Regions from separate parts of the Pseudodesulfovibrio mercurii genome, predicted to be linked through region 1. Evidence: predicted binding sites of a transcription regulator. Region 1 holds the regulator's gene; each other region holds the start of a gene.
What was found. The regulator sigma-54, encoded in region 1, starts transcription at its own class of promoters, with help from an activator protein. The targets are predictions, from matches to a motif close to CTGGCACGGNNNNTGCTT.

Region 1 (3,494 bases):
CAGCAGCGCGTCCGGGCCGACGAGCTCCTGGAGATGTTCACCATCACCAAGCTGGCGGACCAGGCGGCCATGTTCCTGTCCGGCGGCGAGCGGCGCAGGCTCGAGATCGCCAGGGCGCTCATCCTCGCCCCCCAGTTCATCCTCCTGGACGAGCCCTTCGCGGGCATCGACCCCATCGCGGTCATCGACATCCAGGAGATCATCTCCGTGCTCAAGTCCATGGAGATCGGCATCCTCATTTCCGACCACAACGTCAGGGAGACGTTGAATATCTGCGACCGCGCCTACCTGGTCTACGAGGGCACGGTCATCCTGGAGGGAGGGCCGGACGAGATCGTCAAGTCCAGCCGCGCCCGGCAGATATATCTGGGCGAGGATTTCCGTCTCTGAGCCTTTTCCGCATCTTTTTCCGCTTTCCCGATTTACACCGTTCGCAAAGGTTGGTACACTTTTTTCATACCAGAAATATGCCCGTTGAATTTGCAATAGAAACAGGATGTTATCACAATTGTGTTGCATCCTTTAATTCACTGTGACATAGTCGAACTGAAAAAAATGGCTGCCGAATGAAAAAAATTTTCGTTATCCGGCAGCCGATAAATACAACCTCAAGCGGGTGATGAATCATGGGATTGGAACTTCGGCAACAGCTCAAGCTCTCACAGCAACTGGTCATGACGCCCCAGTTGCAGCAGGCCATCAAGCTGCTGCAACTTTCGCGGCTTGAACTGCTGGAGACGGTGCAGCAGGAATTGTTGGAGAATCCTTTCCTGGACGAGACCGAGACCGAGACCGAGGTCCCGGACAAGGCGGAGGTCCTGACCGAATCCCAGGCCGAGGAGGAACTGGTCCGCAACGCGGACTGGGAGAACTACCTCGGCGAATTCTCCTCCACCTCCAAGCAGGCCCTGTCCCGCGACCTGGAGATGCCGGAGGAGGGCATGTCCTTCGAAGCCCGCCTGGCCTCCAAGCCCTCCCTGGAAGGGCATCTCAACTGGCAGATGCGCCTGTCCAGCTTCACCGAGCACGAACTGGCCATCGGCGACGTCATCCTCGGCAATCTCGACTCCAACGGCTACCTCCAGGCCTCCATGGAGGAACTGACCGCCATGGTCCAGGCCACCCCGGAGGAGGTCGAGTCCGTCCTGACCCGCATCCAGCATCTCGACCCCGTGGGCGTCGGCTCCCGCACCCCGCAGGAGTGCCTGCTGGTCCAGATGGAGGTCCTGGGCTACGACGATCCGACGCTCATCTCCCTGGTGCGCGACCACCTGGAGGACCTGGAGAAGAACCGCTACAAGCCCCTGGCCCGCAAGTTCAAGATCTCCATGGAGGACCTCAAGGCCTACCTGGACCTGATCCAGACCCTCGACCCCATGCCGGGCGCCAATTTTTCCAGCACCGAACCGCACTATGTCAGCCCCGACGTCTTCGTCTACAAGTACGGCGAGGACTTCGTCATCATCCTCAACGAGGACGGCATGCCCCGCCTTCAGATGAACACCTTCTACATGGATTCCATGAAGGGCGCGGCCGACAAGGAGAAGGAATATTTTCAGGAAAAGATGCGTTCCGCCGCATGGTTGATGAAAAGTCTGTACCAGCGGCAGCGAACCCTGTATAAAGTAGTCGAAAGCATTGTCGGCTTCCAGAGGGCCTTCTTCGAGGAAGGCGTGACGAAACTCAAACCCCTGATCCTCAAGGAGGTGGCGGAAGACATCGAGATGCACGAGTCCACCGTGAGCCGAATCACGACCAACAAGTATGTTTCGACCCCTCACGGCATCTTCGAGCTGAAGTTCTTCTTCAACTCGGCCCTGGACCTGAACGACGGTTCCCAGGTGGGTTCGGAGAGCGTCAAGGCGCTCATCAAGCAAATGATCGCAGACGAAGACACGAAGAAACCGCTCAGCGACGAGCGCATCGGCGAGATCCTCCAGGAAAAGCTGGAAGTGAACATCGCCCGGCGTACGGTCGCCAAATACCGCTCGGCAATGGGCATTGCTTCGTCTTCAAAACGCAAGCAGTACTTCTAGTCCCTGCTTGGCACTCACAACCAGGAGGCAGCGTATGAACATCAGCTTCACTTTCAAGAACTTCGAGCCTTCCGATCACCTCAAGGGGTATGCGGAAAAGCGTTTTGAAAAGGTAGCGAAATACGTTTCCGATGCGGAGGCAGATCTCCAGGTCAACCTGCTGGTCGATAAGTTCCGCCACAAGGCGGACGTGATCCTGAACTCGGATCGCATTCACATCTCGGCCTATGAAGACTCGGAAGACATGTACTCCACCATAGACATGGTCCTGGACAAGCTGGAAGCCCAGCTTCGCAAGATGCGTGAAAAGATGAAGAATCGCCCCAGGCAGGCGAGTCCCAATAAATTGGTGCAGATGAACTACCTGTCCTACGAGGACCTTGCTTCCGGTTCGTCGCCCACCATCGTCGGCAGCGATGCATACGAGCCCAAGCCCATGTCCGTGGAAGAGGCCGCCATGCAGCTTGATGCCCGCGACAAGGAATTCCTGGTCTTCCTCAACGCGGAGACCGATGGCGTCAACGTTATCTACAAGAGAAAGAACGGCGATTACGGCCTCATAGACCCCGGTAACTAAGCATGAAACTCAGTGATTACCTGGCGAAGGAACTGATCCTTCCCGAGCTCAAGTCCGAGACCAAGTCGGACGTGCTGCAAGAACTCGTCGCCCCCCTGGGCGAGCAATATCCAGAGATGGACACGGACCATGCGGTCCGTGTCCTTCTCGACCGCGAGGGGCTGGGCTCCACCGGTATCGGCGACGGCATCGCCATCCCCCACGGCAAGCTTGAGGATCTGGGAAAGGTCATCGTGGTCGTGGGCCGCAGCCTCAAGGGCGTGGAGTTCGAGGCTCTCGACCACAGGCCCTGTACCATTTTCTTCCTGGTCCTGGCCCCGGAGCAGGTGGCGGGCATGCACCTGCGCGTCCTGGCCCAGATATCCCGTCTCCTCAAGGACGAGGAATTCCGCAAGGCGTTCCTGTCGGCCGAGGACGTCGAAGGGCTCTGGGCCCTCCTCAAGAGCGTGTAACTCCATGGGCGGACTCCGTTGACCTCGACCAATCCCTTTCCCGTGGTGATCGTCACCGGACTTTCCGGGTCCGGCAAGAGCACCGCCCTCAAGGTCTTCGAGGACCTGGGATTTTTCTGTATCGACGGGCTGCCCTCCGAGATGTCGCCCAAGCTGGCCGAGCTCATCCTGACCTTCGACACCAAGTACCGCGGCATGGCGCTCGGCATGGACCTGCGCCAGTTCGAGTTCGTGGACGGCTGGGGAAAGGCCCTGGAGGGGTTCGCCGAGTTGGGCATCACCCCGCAGGTCCTCTTTCTCGAGGCCAAGATGGCCGAACTGGTCCGCCGCTACGCCACCACCCGCCGTCCCCATCCGCTGGAGAGCCGCAACCTCGGCCTGGAAGCGGCCCTGGAGATGGAGAAGAAGCTCCTGGCGCCTGTCCGCTCG
Region 2 (3,494 bases), 1.3 Mb from region 1:
GCCAGGACGTCGGCCATGAGGCCGAACTGGAGCAGGTGCTGGGGCTTGGAGTCCACGTTGGCCCCCACGTCGATGAGCACCACGGGCTTCTTCTCGGTGGGCATGATGCCCGCCAGGGCCGGGCGCAGGACGCCGGGAATGCGGCCCAGGACGAACATGCCGCAGGCCACGGTGGCCCCGGAATGTCCGGCCGAGACCACGCCGTGGGCGCGGCCTTCCTTGACCAGGCGGCAGGCCACCTGGATGGAGGAGTCCTTCTTGCGTCTGAGCGCGTCGGCGGGCTTGTCGTCCATCTCGACCACCTGGGAGGCATGGACGATCTCGATGTCCAGCCCCTTGGCGTCGAGCTTGTCCAGCTCGGCCCGGACGCGCTCCTCGTCGCCGACGAGCACGATGGAGATGCCTTCGCGCGCGGCGGCCACCGCGGCGGGCACAACGATGCGGGGCCCGTAATCGCCCCCCATGGCGTCCACGGCGATGCGCGGCGCCAGAATCGGCTCGTTGCTAGGCATCTTCGCCGTCGATCACCTGACGGCCCTTGTAGGTGCCGCAGACGGAACAGGCGCGATGGGGCAGAGTGGGTTCACCGCACTCGCAGTAGATGACGTTCGGAGTGGCGACCTTGTCGTGGGCGCGGCGCATTCCCTTGCGGGACTTGGACGTTCTTTTCTTGGGGACAGCCATGATATATACCTCGTATTGATTTGTTCTCAACCATATGCCGCGAAGCATGACTCCGGGCAAGGGGCGTTACTTTATCTTCAAGTCGCGGAAAACCGCAAGCCTTTCGTCGCCCTCTTCCGGCTGGCAGGTGCACTGGCCGGTATTGAGGTTGGCGCCGCAGCCGGGGCAGATGCCCGCGCACTCCTCGGAGCACAGGGGCTTGAACGGCAGGGCCAGGGCGAACTCCTCCCAGAGGATGGCGCCTATGTCGAGCTGCAGGAGGCCGTTCTCCACGCGCATGCGCGGCTCGCCATCGCTCTCCCCGCCGTCGGGCAGTTGCTCGAAGGCGTCGAACTGCGCCTCGATGGCGTAGTCGAAATACTCGGCGCAGCGGTCGCAGGCGAGCTGCACGGAGCCGGTGAGCGTGCCGCGCACCAGGGCCCCGTCGTCGGACTGGGGCAGGACCGAAAACTCGGCCACCAGGTCGCGGCCGGGCCTGAGGTCCAGCTTGAACCGACGCCACGCATCGCGCCAGAAGTCCTGATCGTCGAAGGTGAAGTCCTTGCCCTCTGCGGCAATATCGCTGATCGTCAGCCAGTTCTCGACCATGATGTTCTCCGTGTTCACCGCCCGGCTCCGAGGCCGGACAACCGGTGCTTCCTATATGGTAATAAAATCCCCTGTCAAGAAAAAAACCCTTGCCATTTGTCGCGGGGCTCGGTAAGGATTCTCTCCCGCCGCTCGGAGAAGCTACCATGATCCGGCGACGCTGAACAAACGAAAACGAACTATTTCCTTAAGAATACACCAGGAGGTCGCAATGTCCCAGGTTTGCGATATTTGTGGAAAGGGTCCCCAGACCGGCAACAACGTCAGCCACTCCCACATCAAGACCAAGCGCCGCTTCATGCCCAATCTGCAGAAGGTGCGCCACCAGCTTGAGTCCGGCCAGGTCGTGTCCATCAAGGCCTGCACCCGCTGCATCCGCAACGGCGCCGTGGTCAAGCCCGTCGCCAACAAGACGACCGAATCCTAGGCCGCCACACTTTTCGAGTGCAAGAAGTTGCCGCCGACACGAATCGGCGGCAACTTTTTTGCGTCCCGTGACCGGCGCGGCCCGACGCATCGCGCCGCTCCGCCGTTCCCATCCCCGACTCGCCCGGCCCCACCTCTCCCTGTGCAGAATTTTTCCGGCCGGGGGCGCAAATGATTGCACATTTGCACTTTTCCCGTCATCGCCTGTTTCAATCAACACCCTGAAATAACAGCTTAACCCATTTGGCACGCTCCATGCTTTTCCCAGGGCAAACACGCTCTGGAGGCATCATGGATTATTTCACTGCATTCGGGAACTGGTGTCCCGGTCCGGGACTGTGGCACGGCGGAGGGTTCGGGGGCTGGGCCGGGTCCATGGGCATGGGCTTCGGTTTTCCCTTCGGAGGAATTATCCAGCTGTTGATCCTCGGCCTGATCGTCTATTTCACGGTGCGCCTGTTCCGCAGACCCGCCACACACTCGGGACCGGGCACGCCGCAGGATGTCCTCAAGCGCCGCTACGCCTCCGGCGAGATCGACCGGGAGACGTACCGCGCCATGAAGGATGAGCTCGGCAACAGCTAGGACATACACACCTCCCCATGTAAAGGCCCCCGCCGGAACGTTTCCGGCGGGGGCCTTCCCTTTTCTCTGGATCGGCGCGCGGCCTACAATTCGACCGCCCGCCGGATGCGGGCCAGGCTCTGCTCCTTGCCGAGCACGACCATGGTCTCGAACAGGCCCGGAGACTGGGTCTTGCCGGTGATGGCCACGCGGATGGGCTGGGCGATGACCTTGAATTTGATGCCCTTCTCCTCGATGAACGCCTTGTGCAGCTCCTCCAGGGCGGGCTCGGTGAACTCGGCCAAACCCTCCATGCGCTCGGCGATCTCCTCAAGCATGGGCTTGGTCTCGGCGGTCAGGAACTTCTGCACGGCGGCCTCGTCGTAGGCCAGGAACGAGGCGTCCACGATGAACGGGCGCGCCTGTTCAAGCATATCGAGCACGGACTTGGACCGGGGCTGGAGCAGCGGCGCGATTTTGGCGAACCGGGCGCGGCTCACGGACTTGGCCTCCTCCTCGCCCACCTCGCGGGCCAGGAAGTCGCAGAGCAGCCCGGCCAGACGGTCCGGGTCCGCCTTCTGCATGTACTGGCCGTTGACCCACTCGAACTTGGTCAGGTCGAAGACCGACGGCGAGTTGCCCAGGCCGTCCGTGGTGAACAGCGCGACCATCTCGTCCATGGTGAACAGCTCCTGGTCGCCGTGGGACCAGCCCAGCCGGGCCAGGTAGTTGGTCACGGCCTCGGGCAGGTAGCCCATCTTCTCGTACTCCATGACCGACAGCGCGCCGTGGCGCTTGGAAAGCTTCTTCTTGTCCGGACCCAGGATCATGGGCACATGGCCGAACTCCGGCACGTCCCAGCCCAGGGCGCGGTAGATGAGGATCTGGCGCGGGGTGTTGTTGACGTGGTCGTCGCCACGCAGCACGTGGGTCACGCCCATGTCGTGATCGTCCACCACCACGGCCAGGTTGTAGGTCGGCGTTCCGTCGGAACGGCGCAGGATCATGTCGTCCAGCTCGGCGTTCTCCACCGAGATGAACCCCTTGACCATGTCCTTGTACCCGGTGGCGCCCTCCAGCGGGGCCTTCAGCCGGACCACGCCCGAGGTCAGCCCCTTGTCCCGGCAGGTGCCGTCGTACTTGGGCTTGCGGCCCTCCCGCATGGCCGTCTCGCGCATGGCGTCCACCGCCTCCTTGCTGCAGTCGCAGTAGTAGGCGTGGCCGGACGCGAT
Region 3 (3,494 bases), 760 kb from region 1:
AAGGTCTTTTCCTGGAGGACACGGAGCAGGGACTTCTGGATGCCCAGGTCGAGGTCGCCGATTTCGTCCAGGAACAGGGTGCCGCCGTGGGCCAGGTGGAACAGCCCCTTGCGGTCCTGGTCAGCCCCGGTGAACGACCCCTTGGCATGCCCGAACAGCAGGCTCTCGGCCAGGGTCGAGGGGAGGTTGGTGCAGTCCACCACGATATAGCGGTTGTCCTTGCGGTCGCTGTTGTTGTGCAGCGCCCTGGCGAAAAGTTCCTTGCCCGTCCCGGTCTCGCCGGTGATGAGCACGTTGCCCACGCCCTTGGCGGAGATGGCCAACCGTTCGAGGCACTGGTTCAGGGCCGGGCTGTCGCCGATGATCTCCTCGCGGGTCAGGGTGTCGGTCTCTTCCCGCTCCACGGTCTTCTGTTGCAGGAGATTCTGGATGACCTTGCGGAAGCGATCTTCCTTGATGGGCTTGACCAGGTAGTCCTTGACCCCGGCGGCAAAGGCCTGGGAGATGCAGTCGGAATCGGATTCCCCGGTGAGCATGACGATGTCCACGTTGGGGTCCAGTTCGGTCAGACGGGGGATGTGGCTCAACCCGCTGCCCTCGTGCAGATTGAGGTCCAGGAAGATGATGTCGAAATGGCTACTCTTAAGCAGGGTGAGGCCTTCTATCCCGGAATAGACGCAGTGGCAGTCGTAGCCCATCTTCTTGATGATGGACTCGACGACGGCGCACTGGAACGGATCGTCATCGATCAGCAGTATCTTTCCCACGGAAGGTTCCACGTAACAGCTCCTTGCCCGCTCGCGGACAGGTCGGCTTGACGGCCGGACGATGGACAAAAGTTGGCCATTCTATACATAGGCGCATTTTTTCTGTCCATAGGAAAATCTCCCGTTTCCGTTTTTTCCGGACAGACTGCGACCGTGCGAGAATATCCTTTCGGATACCCACACTTTCACTATATCCCCCTTTTCCGATTTTTCAAGACATTCCGGATTTATTCGCAAGCCCTTTCCGGTGCGGCGGGCCGGGCGCCGGGACCATATGCAGGAACACGAAAAAAGCCGGGCAATCCGCAGATTACCCGGCCATTCATTATCTATTATATAAGAGAATCAGAGAGAACGACGCTTCCTGCGGGTGTAGCAGACCACGCCCAGTCCACCGAGACCGAACAGGATGAAGGTGGAGGGTTCCGGCGCGGGAATGGTGGACTCGCCGAAGAGTACGTCGTTGCCGCAGGTCATGGCGAAGGCGTAGGTGAACGTTCCGGAGTAGCCGGAGAGGTCGAGGGCGAAGTCGGACCAGGTGGAGGTGCCGGTTTCATTCCAGCCCAGGTATTGCTCCCACCCGGAGAAGGTCACGCTCTCCAGCCAGTCTTCCCGGTCCACCAGGGCCTGGACCGGGTGATCGAAGCGTCCTTCGTAACCCCACGGCCAGAAAGAGGCCCTGTAGTCGTCCATCCAGCTGTCGTCCGTATAGCCGAGGTAGGCCAGGTCGACGGAGAACAGGGCGTATCCGCCGTCCCAGTTGACCCTTCCGTCATAGCCGACGCACAGGATGTGGTGCAGGACGTAGTCCCAGCTCCCGTCCTGATCCAGATCGAAGAACCAGTCTCCGGGAACGAGTTCCCGACTGGTGCTTTCATAGTTCAATTCGATCCCGGTGAGGGTATGGCCACTGTACACGAAATTGCCGCCGGTCAGGTTCGGGGAGCCGATGACGTCCAGGTTGTCCTGCCAATCCCGCAGATAGGGGTCCCAGCGGTTGTTGTTGAAACCGGGCCAGTAATTCACCTCGTCGGTGAAGGCCACGGTATAATAGGCCAGTGCGGACGGAGCCTGGAGCAGGCACAGGAGGAACAGGGCCAAGGCGATACAGCGTTTCATGATTGTCTCCCACGTTGAATTCCACGCCATTAAGCATAAAGTATGCCAGCAATGTAAATGGCGACTTTCCAGGACTCAAACGCAAGGGAAATGTCATTTTGCCCGACATCTTGTCGAAGGGTCTTACATTTTGTGCCCGTTTCGACACAATCAGACCGATTCTCAGCCCAAAAATCATGTTTTTACCGTTTTCCACAGGGCAACCGCCGGGGAAAATGGATTTTAGCGCAGTGGGGCCGACGGCCCGGACAGGATGATCTGGACTCGGGCAACAGATTGTTCCTTTACACGCCATCAAGGATACTTATTTGAATAGGAACGACCAACCCACATTCGTGAAAGGAGCTATATCATGGCCGAACGAACCGGAATCATCACGTTTCAAGGAAACCCATTGACCTTGATAGGCCCTGAAATCCACGTCGGCGACACCGCGCCCGACTTCACCGTGACCGCCAACGACCTCTCCCCCGCCACCCTGGCCGACTTCTCCGGCAAGGTGCTGGTCATCGCCTCGGTGCCCTCCCTGGACACCCCGGTCTGCGACATGGAAACCCGCCGCTTCAACACCGAGGCCTCGGCCCTGGGCGACGAGGTGAAAATCCTGACCGTCAGCATGGACCTGCCCTTTGCCCAGGCCCGCTGGTGCGGCGCGGCCGGAATCGAGGCCGTGCAAACCCTGTCCGACCACGCCCAGGCCTCCTTCGGCGAGAACTGGGGCGCGCTCATCAAGGAACTGCGCCTGCTGACCCGCGCGGTCTTCGTGGTGGACAAGGACGGCAAGGTCGCCTACGTCCAATACCTCAAGGAGATCACCGAGGAACCCGACTACGAGGCCGCCCTGAAGGTGGTCCGCGAACTGATCGGCTGATCCGCCCGCAACATCGCACGACTCAACGGCCCGGAAGGCAACCCCTTCCGGGCCTTTTTTGCGCCCCGTCCCCGATTCCGCAGGGGACCGGGCCGGGCCGGATGGCGCACGGCTCGCGGCAGGCAATTGCGCCCCCCGACTTGCCGCCCCTTTCGCAACAACTCGTCCCGACAAGAGGACGGCGGCGTCCCGTTTTTCACCCAACAGGGCGTCAAAGCGGGATATCCGCCCGCCTCGCTCTCTTCATTTCCGCAGGATTACAGAGGGTTGACATTCGGCCAAAGGGGCCGTATCAATATGTGCATGGATGCATATATTGAGAGTCAAGAGTCCGGCCAGCCGGAGGACATCGCCCGGCTCGGGCGCAGTTTCGACCATCTGCACAGCCTGGCCGCGGCCCAGATATTTACCTCCATGGCCCGCTCCATGCACACCTCGGACATCACCTTCAGCCAGCTCAACGCGCTCTTCCGGCTCTACACCCACGGCCCGCAGCGCATCGCCGACCTGGCCGAAGGCGCACACCTGAGCCACTGCGCCACCAGTCGGCTGATCAGCCGGTTGGCCAAGGAAGGCCAGGTGGACAAGCAGCCCAACGCGCAGAACAGGCGCGAGCGGCTGATCAGTCTGACGCCCGAGGGGCTGGCCTTTCTCCGGAGCCTGAAGCTGAACACCACGGCTGCCTACGAGAATCTCTTCCGCACCCTGCCGTCTTCCCTGACGGACCGGCTCCAGGC
Region 4 (3,494 bases), 200 kb from region 1:
TCCGTGGACGTGACCCACCCGGTGCACGGCCCCATGACCGTGTCCCTCAACCCGTTCCTCTCGCCCACCGAGAACATGGAGCGCTATTTCAAGCTGTCGGCCAAGGCACAGCGCGGTTTCCCGCACGTGGAACGCCGCCGCCGCGAACTCCTGGCCCAGCTCGCCCAGGCCGAGGACGGCACCCTCGAACTGCACCCGGCCCAGGCCGCCAAGGGCGACCCCGAGCCAGAAGGCCCCGCCTCCCTGCCCAAGCGGTTCCGGGGACTGGCCGTGCGCCTGTTCAAAACCACGGACGGCTTCACCGTCATCCGCGGCAAGAACAAGCAGGCCAACCACGACATCCTGAGCAAGGCGGCCTCGCCCTTCGACTACTGGTTCCACGTGGAGGACGGCCCCAGCTCGCACGTCATCCTCAAACGCGACCACCCCGGCCAGGACGTGCCCGAATCCACTCTGGTCCAGGCCGCCATCCTCTGCGGCCTGAAAAGCTACCGCAAGGACGACGGCAAGGCCGACGTCATGTACGCCCTGGTCAAGGACGTGCGCAAAGTCAAAGGGTTCAACCCCGGCCAGGTCGCCGTCGACCGCAAACTCGGCACCCTCCGCGTCGAACTCGACCCCGACCTCGAACAAAAATTAGGGTAGGGATGCCTCCCCTTCCCCCGGACCCCCAACCCCTCTCCCTTCCTAAACTTTTTATCGCCGCTTTGCGGGGCGGGTTATGGGGAATCTACTCTATCTTACTAAAATGTACGGATGCGATGTGGACCCGAAACGACGCACGGAGTGTGCGAGCGCACGACTCCCGCGAAGCGGCATAAAAAGTTCTGGAGATTCTTAAGAACCTCTTTCAGCGCCAGCTCTTGGCGAGTCTTCGAGCTTTAGAGATGGCGACAGCAGCGATAGAGGTTCTTAAGCGGGTCCAGGGCAGCGCCCTGGCCGATCGCTGCTGTCCTCATCCGTAGGGCTCGAAGACTCGCCAACGGCTGGAGGCCCGTAGGCATGCTTCTCTTCCCTCTACACCATGCGGTTGACGGACATTTTTTCGAGCATGTTCAGGGCGAGTTGTTTTTCGGAGTCCATGCGGTCGGCCACGCTGCGGCGGACGCGGGCGGTGGAGGAGCCGAACTGGTCCTTGCGGGATTCGTAGACGCCCTTGATGAGCTGGGCGTTGAAGTCGTCTTCGCGGCCCTTGTTCAGGAACCGGTCGATGACCTTGTTGAAGATGTTGGCCGCGCCGGTGGGGCCGTGCTGGACCGAGGTGGACCAGAGGACCTCCTGGAGCGCGGGCGGGGCGCTGTCGAAGTCGAGGCCGGTGCGTTCGAGGATCATGGTCCGGGCCGGATCGTAGGTCCGGCGGGCGATGAAGTCGTGCTGGACGGCGTTGAACCCGGCGGGATCTTCGGCGGCGATGGCCCGCCAGACGTTCGGCATGGCGCCTTGGGTGGAGCCGGTGTCGGTCGGTCCGGCCTCGCGCAGCCGGTCGGCCCAGTCCGGGCGTCGGCCGTCGAGGTAGGTCAAAAATTCGTCCATGGTGCCGGGTTTGGAGGCGATCTGGTAGGTCCCGTAGGAGGTCCCGCCCACGCGATCATAGCCCACGGCGGCCGCGCCGTCCGCGCCGGATTCGAAGCCTGCGGACAGGACGCCGGGCACATGGGCGTTGACGTCGGTCCGGGCGGTCTCGCGGACGGACTGCGCAGGGGCGGCGGAACGGGCGGGCGCGGCCTGGAGCCCGGCCTCGTCGCGCATGATCCGGGAGATGGCGGACAGGGCCTCGAGCACCTGGGTGTCGTTGACCATGGAGACGTCGAAGGATTCGTTGTCCTCGTCCGGGTTGTCGGCCCCGTCGCCGAACAGGGCCTTGGTCATGCGCATCTGGTTCTCGAAGGCGGCCTGCCGGGCCAGTTGTCCGGCGTCGCGCCCCGCTCCCGGGGTGCGCATTGCGTTCAGGGTCTCGTAACCGTCGATCTTGCCGATGGACATGGGCTGCTCCCGCGCTGAAAACGTCAAAAAATTGGCCCCCAACAGGGGTGCGCAGGGAGGAAAGCAAGGGCTGTGCCTATGCGGGCAGCAGTCCGGAATGATGGGGAATCAGGATTTGAACAGATGGGCGTAGCGCATGTCGGCGAGCATGCGGTCCACCAGCTTGCGGTGGCCCGACGGCAGGGCGTAGTTGGCCAGATCGGCCGGGGGCACGAACCCGCCCTTGACCGCCTCGTGGAAGACCGGGTCCACGGGGTCGCCGTCGTAGCGGCACAGGAAGCAGTCCATGGTCACGCGGTAGCGGGTGTAGCTGTAGCGGACCACGGTGATCTTTTCCACCGGCTCCACGGCCAGCTCGACCTCCTCGAGATATTCACGCCGCAGGGCCTGCTCCGGGGTCTCTCCCGGCTCGATGCAGCCGCCGGGGAACTCCCACAGGCCGGGCCAGACGTCGCCGGGTCTGCGCTTCTGGATGAGCACCCGGCCCCGGTGGACCAGGAAGCCGGTGGCCATGTCCACGCGGATGACCTGTTTGGCCTCGGGCAGGACCGGGCGCAGGGGCACCGTGCCCATCTCGTGGGCCCGGCAGAACGCGCGCACCGGGCACGCCTCGCAGCGCGGATTCTTGCGGCAGATGAGGGCTCCGAACTCCATGAGCGCCTGGTTGAAGTCGCCGGGCCGGTCCTCGGGGATGAGTCGCCGGACCGCGTCCTCGACCATGTTCCGCCCCGCCCTGTCGCGGACCGGGAGGTCCATGTCCAGGAGCCGGGCGAAGACGCGCAGGACGTTGGCGTCCACGGCGATCTCGGCCTCCCCGAAGGCGATGGAGGCAACGGCCCCGGCGGTGTAGTCGCCCACGCCGGGGAGGGAGCGGATGTCGGAAAAGTCGGCGGGGAACTCGCCGTTGAAGTGGTCTTCGATCAGCACGGCGGCGCGGTGCAGGTTGCGGGCGCGGGAGTAGTAGCCGAGCCCTTCCCAGAGGTTCAGGACCTCCTCCTCATGGGCGTCGGCCAGGGAGCGGATGTCCGGGAAGCGGTCCATCCAGCGCTTGTAGTACTCGACCACGCGGTCCATCTGGGTCTGCTGGGCCATGATCTCCGAGACCCAGACCCGGTAGGGGCTGGGATCGCGCCGCCAGGGCAGGTCCCTGTGTTCGGCGTCGTACCATTGCAGCAATGCGCGCGTGAATCCGGTCTGGTCCATGACCGGTCTTGTTTACTCCCCCTTGGCCTGGTTGGCAACCGCCTCGGCGGCCCTGGCCGCGGCCTCGGGGTCGCCCAGGTAGTAATGGCGCAGCGGGGTCAGGTCGTCGTTCAGCTCATAGACCAGGGGCAGCCCCGTGGGGATGTTCAGCTGGGTGATGGCCTCGTCGGACATGGTGTCCAGGTACTTTACCAGGCCGCGCAGGGAGTTGCCGTGGGCCACGATGAGGACCCGCCTGCCCGCCCGGACCTCCGGGGCGATGGTCTCGAACCAGTAGGGCATGGTCCGTTCGATGGTCAGCTTGAGGC

Region 2: the regulator sigma-54 is predicted to act here: its motif matches at 1,942-1,959, upstream of DND132_RS08405 (SHOCT domain-containing protein).
Region 3: the regulator sigma-54 is predicted to act here: its motif matches at 1,918-1,935, upstream of DND132_RS06220 (PEP-CTERM sorting domain-containing protein).
Region 4: the regulator sigma-54 is predicted to act here: its motif matches at 2,045-2,062, upstream of DND132_RS03760 (VgrG-related protein).

Annotation. Positions count from the first base shown of each region.
Region 1 is NC_016803.1:587,681-591,174, reverse strand. It holds gene lptB (LPS export ABC transporter ATP-binding protein) at 1-390, shown strand, start outside; gene rpoN (RNA polymerase factor sigma-54) at 627-2,036, shown strand; gene hpf (ribosome hibernation-promoting factor, HPF/YfiA family) at 2,071-2,613, shown strand; gene DND132_RS02760 (PTS sugar transporter subunit IIA) at 2,616-3,065, shown strand; gene rapZ (RNase adapter RapZ) at 3,084-3,494, shown strand, end outside.
Region 2 is NC_016803.1:1,844,968-1,848,461, forward strand. It holds gene plsX (phosphate acyltransferase PlsX) at 1-512, opposite strand, end outside; gene rpmF (50S ribosomal protein L32) at 505-684, opposite strand; gene DND132_RS08395 (YceD family protein) at 751-1,290, opposite strand; gene rpmB (50S ribosomal protein L28) at 1,484-1,699, shown strand; gene DND132_RS08405 (SHOCT domain-containing protein) at 1,990-2,283, shown strand; gene gltX (glutamate--tRNA ligase) at 2,367-3,494, opposite strand, start outside.
Region 3 is NC_016803.1:1,348,345-1,351,838, forward strand. It holds gene DND132_RS06215 (sigma-54-dependent transcriptional regulator) at 1-767, opposite strand, end outside; gene DND132_RS06220 (PEP-CTERM sorting domain-containing protein) at 1,113-1,886, opposite strand; gene tpx (thiol peroxidase) at 2,239-2,757, shown strand; gene DND132_RS06230 (MarR family transcriptional regulator) at 3,061-3,494, shown strand, end outside.
Region 4 is NC_016803.1:786,934-790,427, forward strand. It holds gene DND132_RS03755 (NFACT RNA binding domain-containing protein) at 1-645, shown strand, start outside; gene DND132_RS03760 (VgrG-related protein) at 1,018-1,983, opposite strand; gene mutY (A/G-specific adenine glycosylase) at 2,092-3,186, opposite strand; gene gpmA (2,3-diphosphoglycerate-dependent phosphoglycerate mutase) at 3,199-3,494, opposite strand, start outside.